Regions from separate parts of the Marinococcus sp. LNHM5E3-2.1 genome, predicted to be linked through region 2. Evidence: riboswitches for the same ligand, from Rfam matches in the RefSeq annotation. Region 2 holds a riboswitch; each other region holds the start of a gene.
The links. Region 2 has a riboswitch for S-adenosylmethionine ahead of metK (methionine adenosyltransferase). Riboswitches for the same ligand answer to the same signal wherever they lie in the genome.
Positions count from the first base shown of each region.

Region 1: it holds a riboswitch for S-adenosylmethionine, as region 2 does, so the genes downstream of both, ACTRXH_RS14820 (methionine ABC transporter ATP-binding protein) here and metK (methionine adenosyltransferase) in region 2, are expected to answer to the same signal.
Region 3: it holds a riboswitch for S-adenosylmethionine, as region 2 does, so the genes downstream of both, ACTRXH_RS07230 (methionine biosynthesis PLP-dependent protein) here and metK (methionine adenosyltransferase) in region 2, are expected to answer to the same signal.

Region 1 is NZ_JBQLIB010000018.1:36,868-40,141, reverse strand. It holds gene ACTRXH_RS14830 (arsenate reductase family protein) at 383-742, shown strand; gene gcvH (glycine cleavage system protein GcvH) at 773-1,156, shown strand; SAM riboswitch class I at 1,313-1,418, shown strand; gene ACTRXH_RS14820 (methionine ABC transporter ATP-binding protein) at 1,575-2,594, shown strand; gene ACTRXH_RS14815 (methionine ABC transporter permease) at 2,602-3,255, shown strand.
Region 2 is NZ_JBQLIB010000020.1:10,887-14,160, reverse strand. It holds gene pckA (phosphoenolpyruvate carboxykinase (ATP)) at 1-612, opposite strand, end outside; gene ACTRXH_RS15115 (thiol-disulfide oxidoreductase DCC family protein) at 792-1,187, shown strand; SAM riboswitch class I at 1,235-1,342, shown strand; gene metK (methionine adenosyltransferase) at 1,493-2,707, shown strand; gene putP (sodium/proline symporter PutP) at 2,759-3,274, opposite strand, start outside.
Region 3 is NZ_JBQLIB010000004.1:93,225-96,498, reverse strand. It holds gene ACTRXH_RS07235 (bifunctional homocysteine S-methyltransferase/methylenetetrahydrofolate reductase) at 1-175, opposite strand, end outside; gene ACTRXH_RS07230 (methionine biosynthesis PLP-dependent protein) at 208-1,311, opposite strand; SAM riboswitch class I at 1,404-1,510, opposite strand; gene ACTRXH_RS07225 (hypothetical protein) at 1,569-1,733, opposite strand; gene prsW (glutamic-type intramembrane protease PrsW) at 1,757-2,407, opposite strand; gene ACTRXH_RS07215 (asparaginase) at 2,511-3,274, shown strand, end outside.

The DNA.
Region 1 (3,274 bases), on a different contig from region 2:
ACACATTCCCGGCTTAAAAAGGAATAAACATTAGAAACGGAAAATTTTAAATAATTAAATAAGCAGGAAAACTTCTAAGGCGGATATGATGCGTACTGGAAGCATATTAAAAAAATTCACTTTTTTTAAGCGGTAACATCATCTCTGGATCACTTAGTATATATTTGCGTACTTCCTGATGTGCCGGGAGCTTGCGAATGAATTTCGTCCTTCTGGACAGGATCGGTGAAATATGAAGCGCTGCCTTTGCTTTTAAATTCACCTCTTCATCTAATCGAGTGTTAAAGGCTTCGCCCGGCATTAAAAAGCAAAATGAAACTTTCCAATGAGGAAGGTTTCCGCTACAATAAAAGGGAAGAAAGCGTATGGAGGAGGCCTGGCATTGGCACTTACTTTTTACGGGTATCCCCCGTGCAGTACATGCCGCAAAGCAAAAAAGTGGCTGGAAGCAGAGAATATTTCTTTTGACGAGTATCATATTGTGGAACATCCGCCTTCGAAAAAAGAATTAAAGGCATGGAAAGAAAAGGAAGGACTTGAATGGAAGCAGTTCTTTAACACCAGTGGGAAGAAGTACCGGGAAATGGACCTGAAAACACGGCTGCCCGAAGCATCTGAAGAAGAGATTCTGGAATGGCTCGCTTCTGACGGAATGCTTTTAAAAAGGCCTATTGTGACAGACGGCGAGAGTGTTACCCTCGGGTTTAAGGAACCAGTTTTTGAGGAAAAGTGGAAAGCGTAATAGTATTCATTTGAAGGAGGATGATTGTGTATGAGTGTACCAGATGAACTTTTATATTCAGAAGAACATGAATGGGTGAAAAAAGAAGATGGCCGTCTTCGCGTCGGTGTGACAGATTTTGCCCAGTCCGAGCTTGGCGATATTGTATTCGTGGAACTTCCGGAAGTAGGAGATGAACTCGAGGCCGGAGAGCCATTTGGAAGTGTAGAATCTGTTAAAACGGTCTCAGAGCTTTACGCCCCGGTTACAGGAAAGGTCGTAGAAATTAATGAAGACCTGGATGATTCTCCTGAGTTTGTCAACGAATCTCCGTATGAAAAAGCCTGGATGATTGTGGTAGAACCCTCCAATGAAAGTGAATTGGATGACCTGATGTCACCAGCCCAGTATTCGGACATGGTAAGCGACGATTAATACTGATTTACATAGGAGCTGGCCTCTTGGGAGGCAGCTCCTTTTTATAAGCAGCTGTTTTCGAGCCTTGCAGGGACAGGAACTAAAAGGTTGACGCTTACAGGCAAAGGTGCTATTATCAGTAGCATCGTCAAATATGAACGGATAATCATCGTTCACTTATCAAGAGAGGTGGAGGGGCTGGCCCTGTGAAACCCGGCAACCAGTCTGCATAAGCAGACATGGTGCCAATTCCTGCAGGCAAACGTCTGCAAGATGAGTGGAAAGGATCCTTTAAAACCTTTCTGCTCGTGTGCAGAAGGGTTTTTTCTTTATGATCCGGTATGGAAAGAATCATTGCCGGAATCATGACGATTTAAAACATACTAATTACATCGTTTTAATAAAGATAAAGAAAAGCGATGAAGGAGAGAGCGGTATGATCGAATTAAAAGGTTTATCCAAAGCCTTTCAGACAAAAACACAAACCGTCACCGCCGTAGATAACGTCAGCCTTTCTATTGATGAAGGAGAAATTTTCGGCATTATCGGCTACAGCGGCGCAGGCAAAAGTACGCTTGTGAGGCTGTTAAATAAGCTCGAAACCGCCACCAGCGGTGAAGTAACCATTGAAGGGGAAAGCATCACTTCCCTGAAGGGGCAGTCTCTGCGCAGCGCCCGCCAGGAAATTGGCATGGTGTTTCAGCATTTTAATCTGTTGTGGTCCCGGACGGTAGCAGAAAATATTGCGTTTCCGCTCGAAATTGCAAAACAGTCAAAACAGGAACGGGCGAGACGGGTGCAGGAGCTGGTGAACCTTGTCGGCCTCGAAGGCCGGGAGGACTCGTACCCTTCCCAGCTGAGCGGGGGGCAGAAGCAGCGGGTTGGCATTGCAAGAGCCCTTGCAAACAATCCGAAGGTGCTGCTGTGCGATGAAGCGACCTCGGCGCTGGATCCGAAAACAACAGATTCTATTCTTGCTCTGCTCACAGACATTAATAAAAAGCTGGGGCTTACCATTGTCCTGATCACGCACGAAATGCACGTGATCCGTAAAATCTGTCACCGGGTGGCAGTAATGGAAAACGGCAAAGTCGTGGAAGAAGGGCCTGTACTTCAGGTATTCCGGAACCCGAAGGAATATATGACTAAAGAATTTGTTCGTCAGATTACGGAGCCGGAGGAAGACGCGTCGGAAATCGTATTCAATGAAGAAGAAACCGGCACAGTTGTGCAGCTGAAATTTTTGGAAAACAAGGCAGAGCAGCCGTTCATTTCCAAAGTCATCCGCCAGTTTGATGTGGACGTAAATATTATTCAGGGAAAAATTTCCCAGACGCAGCGCGGCAGCTACGGTTCCCTGTTTATCCGCATCAAAGGCAGCAGTGAAGAAATAAACAAAGCGCTGAACTACCTCCGCGAGGAAGAAATAGAAGCAGAGGTGATGGAGCGTGCTTAACACATGGATGGAAGAAATTAATTGGGAAAACATGTGGGTTGCTACGTGGGAAACCGTCTATATGAGTCTGATCGCGGTAGCAGCCACATTTTTACTTGGTACAATACTCGGAGTTCTGCTGTATTTAACAGATAAAGGGAACATGTGGGAAAACAAGCCGGTGCACACAGTGACAGCAGCGATCGTTAATATTTTCCGCTCTATTCCATTTATTATCCTGATCATTCTGCTTATTCCGTTTACAACCTTCCTGCTTGGTACGATGCTGGGCCCGAGTGCAGCACTGCCGGCACTGATTATCGGCGCAGCTCCGTTTTACGCCCGCCTGGTGGAAATTGGACTTAGAGAAGTGGATAAGGGCGTTATTGAAGCCTCTCAGGCAATGGGAGCGAGCCAGTGGCAGATCATTCAAAAAGTGCTTCTGCCGGAAGCGCTGCCGTCCTTAATCTCCGGCATCACCGTGACTGGTATTACGCTGGTCAGCTATACTGCCATGGCCGGTGTTGTAGGTGGCGGAGGTCTTGGGAACCTTGCGTATCAGGAAGGGTTCCAGCGCAGCAATAATGAAGTAGTATTTGTTGCTACAGTGCTGATTCTTGTTATTGTCTTCATTCTGCAGTGGATCGGCGATATTTGGACGAGACAGATAGATAAACGATAATTATTATATTAATGGGGGA
Region 2 (3,274 bases):
GTTCATGACAGAAAAGATTGATTTTTTCATTTCTCCGGCGTATTCTGTGCCGCCGATTAAAATTGTGCGCTGCGCAAAACTGATGACGATAAATGTTTCCGACGAGGTGCCGTCTGTCTCAGGATTTGCTTTGCATTCCGGTGCAGCTATGAGCGTAAAGGGCGGAGCAGAAGGATTTTCTCTTCCGTCTGGTCGGATAAACAGCTGCCGGGCGAACAATTGATGCCAGGCGCAGGAGGTGATGACCCGGACAGGAAGCTGGTAGTCGGGATCAGCTCCGGCCAGGGCATCGCTTGCAAATACTTCATTCCGGCTGTTCAAATGAGCCGTCACTTTTTTATAAAGCCGTTCAAACACTTCTTCGGACATTGGTTGGTTTACGTTTCCCCAGTCAATATAAGGAGAACTGCCGGGCTCATCGACAATATATTTATCTTTTGGAGACCGTCCGGTGTATTTGCCTGTTTTCACGGCAAGAGCACCTTCTGCTGTAAGTGAGCCCTCCTGCAGAGCCAGCGAGCGCTTCACAAGCGCAGGGACAGAGAGATTCCATTGGACGTGCGCTTCATTCAATAGATTTGTTTCGGGTTTGGAAGCGAACGGCGGCTTCATAAACAATCACTCCTTTAATGAGGGGGAAGTTGGATTTATTCATCATAAATGATGGATAGAATATAAAATAGTGTAACACATTTAATTTAATAGTACATACTTATTCGTTAAAAAAGTTCATGAATATTTTTAGGACTAAGAGGGAAAAGATGTAAGAAAGTAATGAAAGGGGAACAACTATGGAACAACAACCGGAATTTATTGTATTCTATGATAGTGATTGTCCGTTATGCACCAGATTCCATACTTATCTCTCGGCGATAGATAAGACGAACAGGGTGAAATGGAAGCCTATATATGATGAGGATTTATTTGAAAAGTACCCGATGCTCAAGGGAGAGCCGCTTGAAGAGCAGATGCACAGTGTAGAGGATAATACGTACGTATACGCTGGTTATTATACGGTGAAAAAATTATGTTATACTATTCCGGCTTTGAAGCCGCTGAAGGCAGTATTTTTACTGCCGGGAGTAGAAACGCTTGGCCGCAAGCTGTATCATACTGTTTCTGTAAATCGGTATCAGTGGTTTCATTTCCTTTGCGATGACAAAACGTGCCAGCGCGGAGGGCACTAGGTTTGACATCAAATAGGGTTTGCGTTAAGATTTTGTACGAACGGATACTCTTATCCTGAGCAGGTGGAGGGACAGTCCCTGAGAAGCCCAGCAACCATCCGGTAACGGAAAGGTGCTAACCTGGAGAGGCAGACAGATGCCTTGAAAGATAAGAGGCGAAAAAGCTGAACTGACAGCCCCTTTTCCCTCAATTTTTGGGACAAGGGGCTTTTCTTGTACACAACGGCCTACTGCCGTTTTCTTTTCGTCTACCCGAAGAATGGGAGAGTACAACCGTAGCAGGCAGTTAAAAAGGAGGCAGCAGCGTGTCTACAATTGGACGACGTTTATTTACGTCGGAATCTGTTACAGAAGGGCACCCGGACAAGGTGTGTGATCAGATTTCCGATGCGATTTTGGATGCAATTTTAAAGGATGATCCGAATGCCCGGGTGGCAGCGGAAACAGTAGTAAATACTGGTCTCGTATTAGTGGCAGGAGAAATATCGACATCTACATACGTAGATATTCCTAAAATTGCCAGGGAAACTTTGAAAGACATCGGTTATACACGGGCAAAATATGGCTTCGATTACGAAACGTGCTCGGTTTTGACGTCTATAGATGAGCAGTCGGCCGACATTGCCCAGGGCGTTGATGAGGCGCTTGAAACCCGTGAAGGATCGATGACCGAGGATGAACTGGAATCGATCGGAGCGGGGGACCAGGGCTTGATGTTTGGGTATGCAGATAATGAAACCGATGAACTCATGCCATTGCCGATCTCGCTTGCGCACAAGCTGGCAAGTCAGTTAACAAAAGTCCGGAAGGACGGCAATCTTTCGTATCTGCGTCCGGATGGAAAAACGCAGGTTACCGTGGAATACGGAGACGACGGGAAGCCGCTCCGGGTGGAAACGATCGTTATTTCCACCCAGCATTCGGATGACGTAACGCTTGCACAGATTGAAGAGGATATGCACAAATACGTTATCGAGCCGGTAGTGCCGGCAGAGCTTCTCGACGCTAAAACCAACTATTTCATAAACCCGACCGGCCGCTTTGTTATTGGCGGACCGCAGGGGGACGCCGGCCTTACCGGACGAAAAATCATTGTTGATACGTACGGAGGCTATGCCCGTCACGGCGGCGGTGCGTTTTCCGGTAAAGATCCGACAAAGGTCGACCGCTCCGCCTCGTATGCAGCCCGGTATGTAGCCAAAAATATTATTGCAGCAGGTCTTGCAGATAAATGCGAGGTTCAGCTGGCGTACGCGATCGGAGTAGCTCAGCCTGTCTCCATTTCGATCGCTACATTTGGTACGGGAAAAGTATCAGAAGAGGTGCTCGTAAAGCTTGCCAATGAAAACTTTGACCTCCGGCCGGCAGGCATCATCAAAATGCTTGATCTCCGCCGGCCGATTTACAGGCAGACAGCCGCTTACGGCCACTTTGGACGTCATGACGTTGATCTGCCCTGGGAACGCACGGATAAAGCGGCAGCGCTTCAGGAACAGGCATTCACCGAAAAACAGCAATAAATATAATAAATACCCGCTCCTGTCTATATCAGGAAGCGGGTATTTTTTTGCTCAGTTTTTCTCCGTATACGTGCCGACAGAATCAAATTCAGTTTTAATTTTGTCTGAAGGCTTCGGCCCAAGCAGGCTGACGGCAATGATGATTAAGACGTTGATCAGGAAGCCTGGCACAATTTCGTAGAGATCAAACAATCCTCCGGAAAGCTGAACCCAGATAATTACGGTGGTGCCGCCGGCGATCATCCCGGCAAGCACACCCCACATGCTCGTCCGGCGCCAGAATAAGGAGAAAAGCATTGCAGGCCCGAATACTGCGCCGAACCCGGCCCACGCGTAGCTTACAAGTTCAAGTACCGTGCTTCCCGGGTTGGAGGCGAGCAGCAGGGCGACGAGGGCAATGACGATAACGCCAATCCGGCCGACCCAGACGAGCTCGCGGTCAGAAGCTTTGGGGCGGAGCATCCCTTTATAAAAGTCTTCCGCAAGGGCACTGGAGGATACAAGCAGCTGGGAGTCCACCGTGCTCATAATAGCAGCGAGAATGGCTGCGAGAAGAACGCCGGACAC
Region 3 (3,274 bases), on a different contig from region 2:
TCTGGAGAATATCCGCCCCGGCTTCTGCGTATTCCCGGTGAGCATGCTCCACAGCCTCAGGGTCCGTTAAATTCATAGCTTCAAACGAGCCCTTATAGCCTTTCTGGTAAAGATACGTGCCCATTGCCCCGTCGCCGATCAAAATCGAGGAATCGAGTTTTTCGAGTACGTTCATAGCCTTGCCCCTCTCCTGCTTGTGCTTATGAGTTACAGCGCTCTGAGCGCCTGTTCGAGATCTTCAATTAAATCGTCCTTATCCTCTATGCCTATGCTGAAGCGGAGAAGACGGTTATCAACACCGTTTTGAACCCGTACCGCTTCCGGCATATCTGCGTGTGTCTGTGTTGCCGGATACGTAATAAAGCTTTCAACCCCGCCCAGACTTTCTGCAAACGTGATGATTTTAATGTTTCGTAAAAATGAATCCACCCACTCTTCGTTTTCAAGACGGAAGGAGAGCATTCCACCCCGGCCCGAGTAAAGCACGTCTGTTACCTTTTCATGACCGCTGAGATACTCTGCGATGGCTTTGCCATTTTCTGTATGCTGCTTCATGCGGAGCTTTAAGGTTTTCATCCCCCGCATCAGCAGCCAGGAATCAAACGGGCTTAAAATTGTACCCATGCCGTTTTGAAGTGCCCCAATTTTTTCAGAAAGCTCGTCCACATTGGATACAATCAGTCCGGCAATCAAGTCATTGTGTCCGCCTAAATATTTCGAGGCCGAATGCACCACAATGTCCGCCCCTTCTTCTATCGGGCGCTGAAGCACTGGCGTATAAAACGTATTGTCCACAATAAGCCAGGCACCGTGCTTTTTCGCGAGCAGCGAAAGCTCCTTCAGATCCGCTTCCTGCATCAGCGGGTTCGTCGGCGTCTCAATAAACAGCGCTTTTGTTTTATCTGTTATCAGCTGTTCAAATGCTTCGAGATCCCTCGGGTCACCGTATGTAACCGTGACGCCCCAGTGCCGCCATCCTTCTTCGAACAGACGGTACGTGCCGCCGTAAATATCGCTTGTTGCAATCACTTCATCACCGGTTTCAAATATCGCAAACAGCGTCTGGATCGCAGCCATCCCCGAGCTGAGGGCAAACCCGTGTTTACCTCCTTCAAGCGCGGCGATACCGTTTTCAAGCAGGTCCCTCGTCGGGTTGGCCGTCCGGGAATAGTCGTATCCCGTGGATTCTCCTATACCTGTATGTTTATACGCTGTGGAAAAATAAACAGGAGGATTGATCGCTCCGGTCCGCGGGTCGGAATTATTACCCAGTTGTGCCAGGATGGTTTCTATCTGCAGTTGCTTTGACATGTCACAGCCCTCATTTCTGTAAAATTAATGCATTAAATGTACGAAAAGGCCTTCTTCCTTAGACAGAAGAAGACCTTGGCATGCAATACTTCTTCTCATCTCGCAAGCACAGCTTGCAGGAGTTAGCACCTGACCGCATCACCTGCGGCTGGTTGCTGAGACTTCCAAGGGCCGATCCCTCCATCTCTCTTGATAAGAAACGTTATATGATTACTTTCCAAAGTACATGAAACGAATCGATATTGCAAGTAACCTTTTTATTCCGGTGCAATATCAATATGCAGCTGGTTTTCATTGCCGCAGACGCAGCGGCGAAAACCTGTTTCCATTTCCCCGGCCTTGTTCTTTCTGCCGCGTAGAATGTACTTTTCCCCGCATTTTGGACAGCGGATAACAACGCGGTAACGGCGGTCTTCTGACATAGTAGCTTCGTCCTTTCGAGTTGTTATTTCGCATTGGCTTTATTTGCTTTCGACAACGCAAACCACCACAAAAATAGCATGAACGGGATAAGATAATACAGAATATTGCCTAAAGAAGAAGCGCTTAATATATAGTCGTACAGCCCGTGGAAGATAAGCGGAATCGCAAGAGCAAGAAAAAAAGAGAAGAGGCGCCTGCCATGACGGGAGGCGCGTTTCGCTGATACCGCATAATAACCCATAATCACACCCAGGAGCGCATGCACCGTCACTGGGAGCAGGGCTCTGGTAACAGCCGTTTCTATGCCGTTTGCAATTAAGTACAGGATGTTTTCAAGCGAAGCAAAGCCAAGCGACAGGGAAAGCCCGTAAATAACACCGTCGTAAGTATTTTTAATCGGGGCAAATCGAAGCACAAACGTATACAGGAGGAAAAACTTGATGCCTTCCTCTAGCAAGGCCGCCTGGGTATACTGCGCCGCAAAAAGCGGCATGCTTACCCCTTCTGTTTCAAGCGCATGTTCGATCACAAGCACCGGGAATACAATCAGTACCCCTATGACAAACGCACGGATGACCGGCAGCCTCCGCTCCACGTCCGCCCGGCGTTTTAATGTGAAATATATCAGTAAAGCAACAGCCGGCGCCAGGGCCGCCATAATCAGTGCGATCACCTTTCGTTCTCACCCTCTCTTGTTAAACGTATCGTATCATGCTATGTTCAAATTCGTAAAAGAATAATGCCAGCCACAGCCCGGCCGACGAGGAGGAATTGAAATGAAAAAAATACTAGTTATCCACACAGGCGGCACGATCGCCATGACCCAGACAGAAGAAAGCGGCGTGGAGCCGGGACTTCACAACCCTTTAAGCCACTGGAGCCGCATTGCCAATCAAATTGCTGAAATTGTTACGAGCGATTTTCTGCATCTTCCGTCTCCTCATATTACTCCGGAGCACATGCTCTCTTTACACGAGCATATGCTTGAAAAGCTTTCCGAGGATACATATGACGGTGTCGTCATTACGCATGGCACTGACACCCTGGAAGAAACTGCCTATGCGCTCGATCTTTTTCATGACAAAGACCTGCCGGTGGTAGTGACAGGCGCAATGCGTTCAAGCAATGAAATCAGCGCTGACGGCCCCCAGAATTTCCTGGCAGCGGTCCGTACTGCCGCAAGCGAGAAAGCCCGGAGCATCGGAGTTCTCGTCGTTTTAAACGAAGAAATCCATTCTGCAAAAAACGTGACAAAAACCCATTCATCCAATATCGCCACATTTCAGAGTCCGCAATACGGTCCGCTCGGCTTTGTGACAAACAACGAAATATTTATCCATCACTACCCGGCAAGCCGCGAGCATTTTTCGCCGGTCCATATGAATAAGAAGGTTCTCCTTTTAAAAATGGCAGCCGGCATGGATGCTGCTTTGCTTTCTCCGCTGCTTAACCAGCCGCTTGACGGTATTATTATTGAAGCATTCGGTCAGGGCAACATTCCTCCAACCATCGTGCCGCTGCTTGAGGATTCGATTGCCAA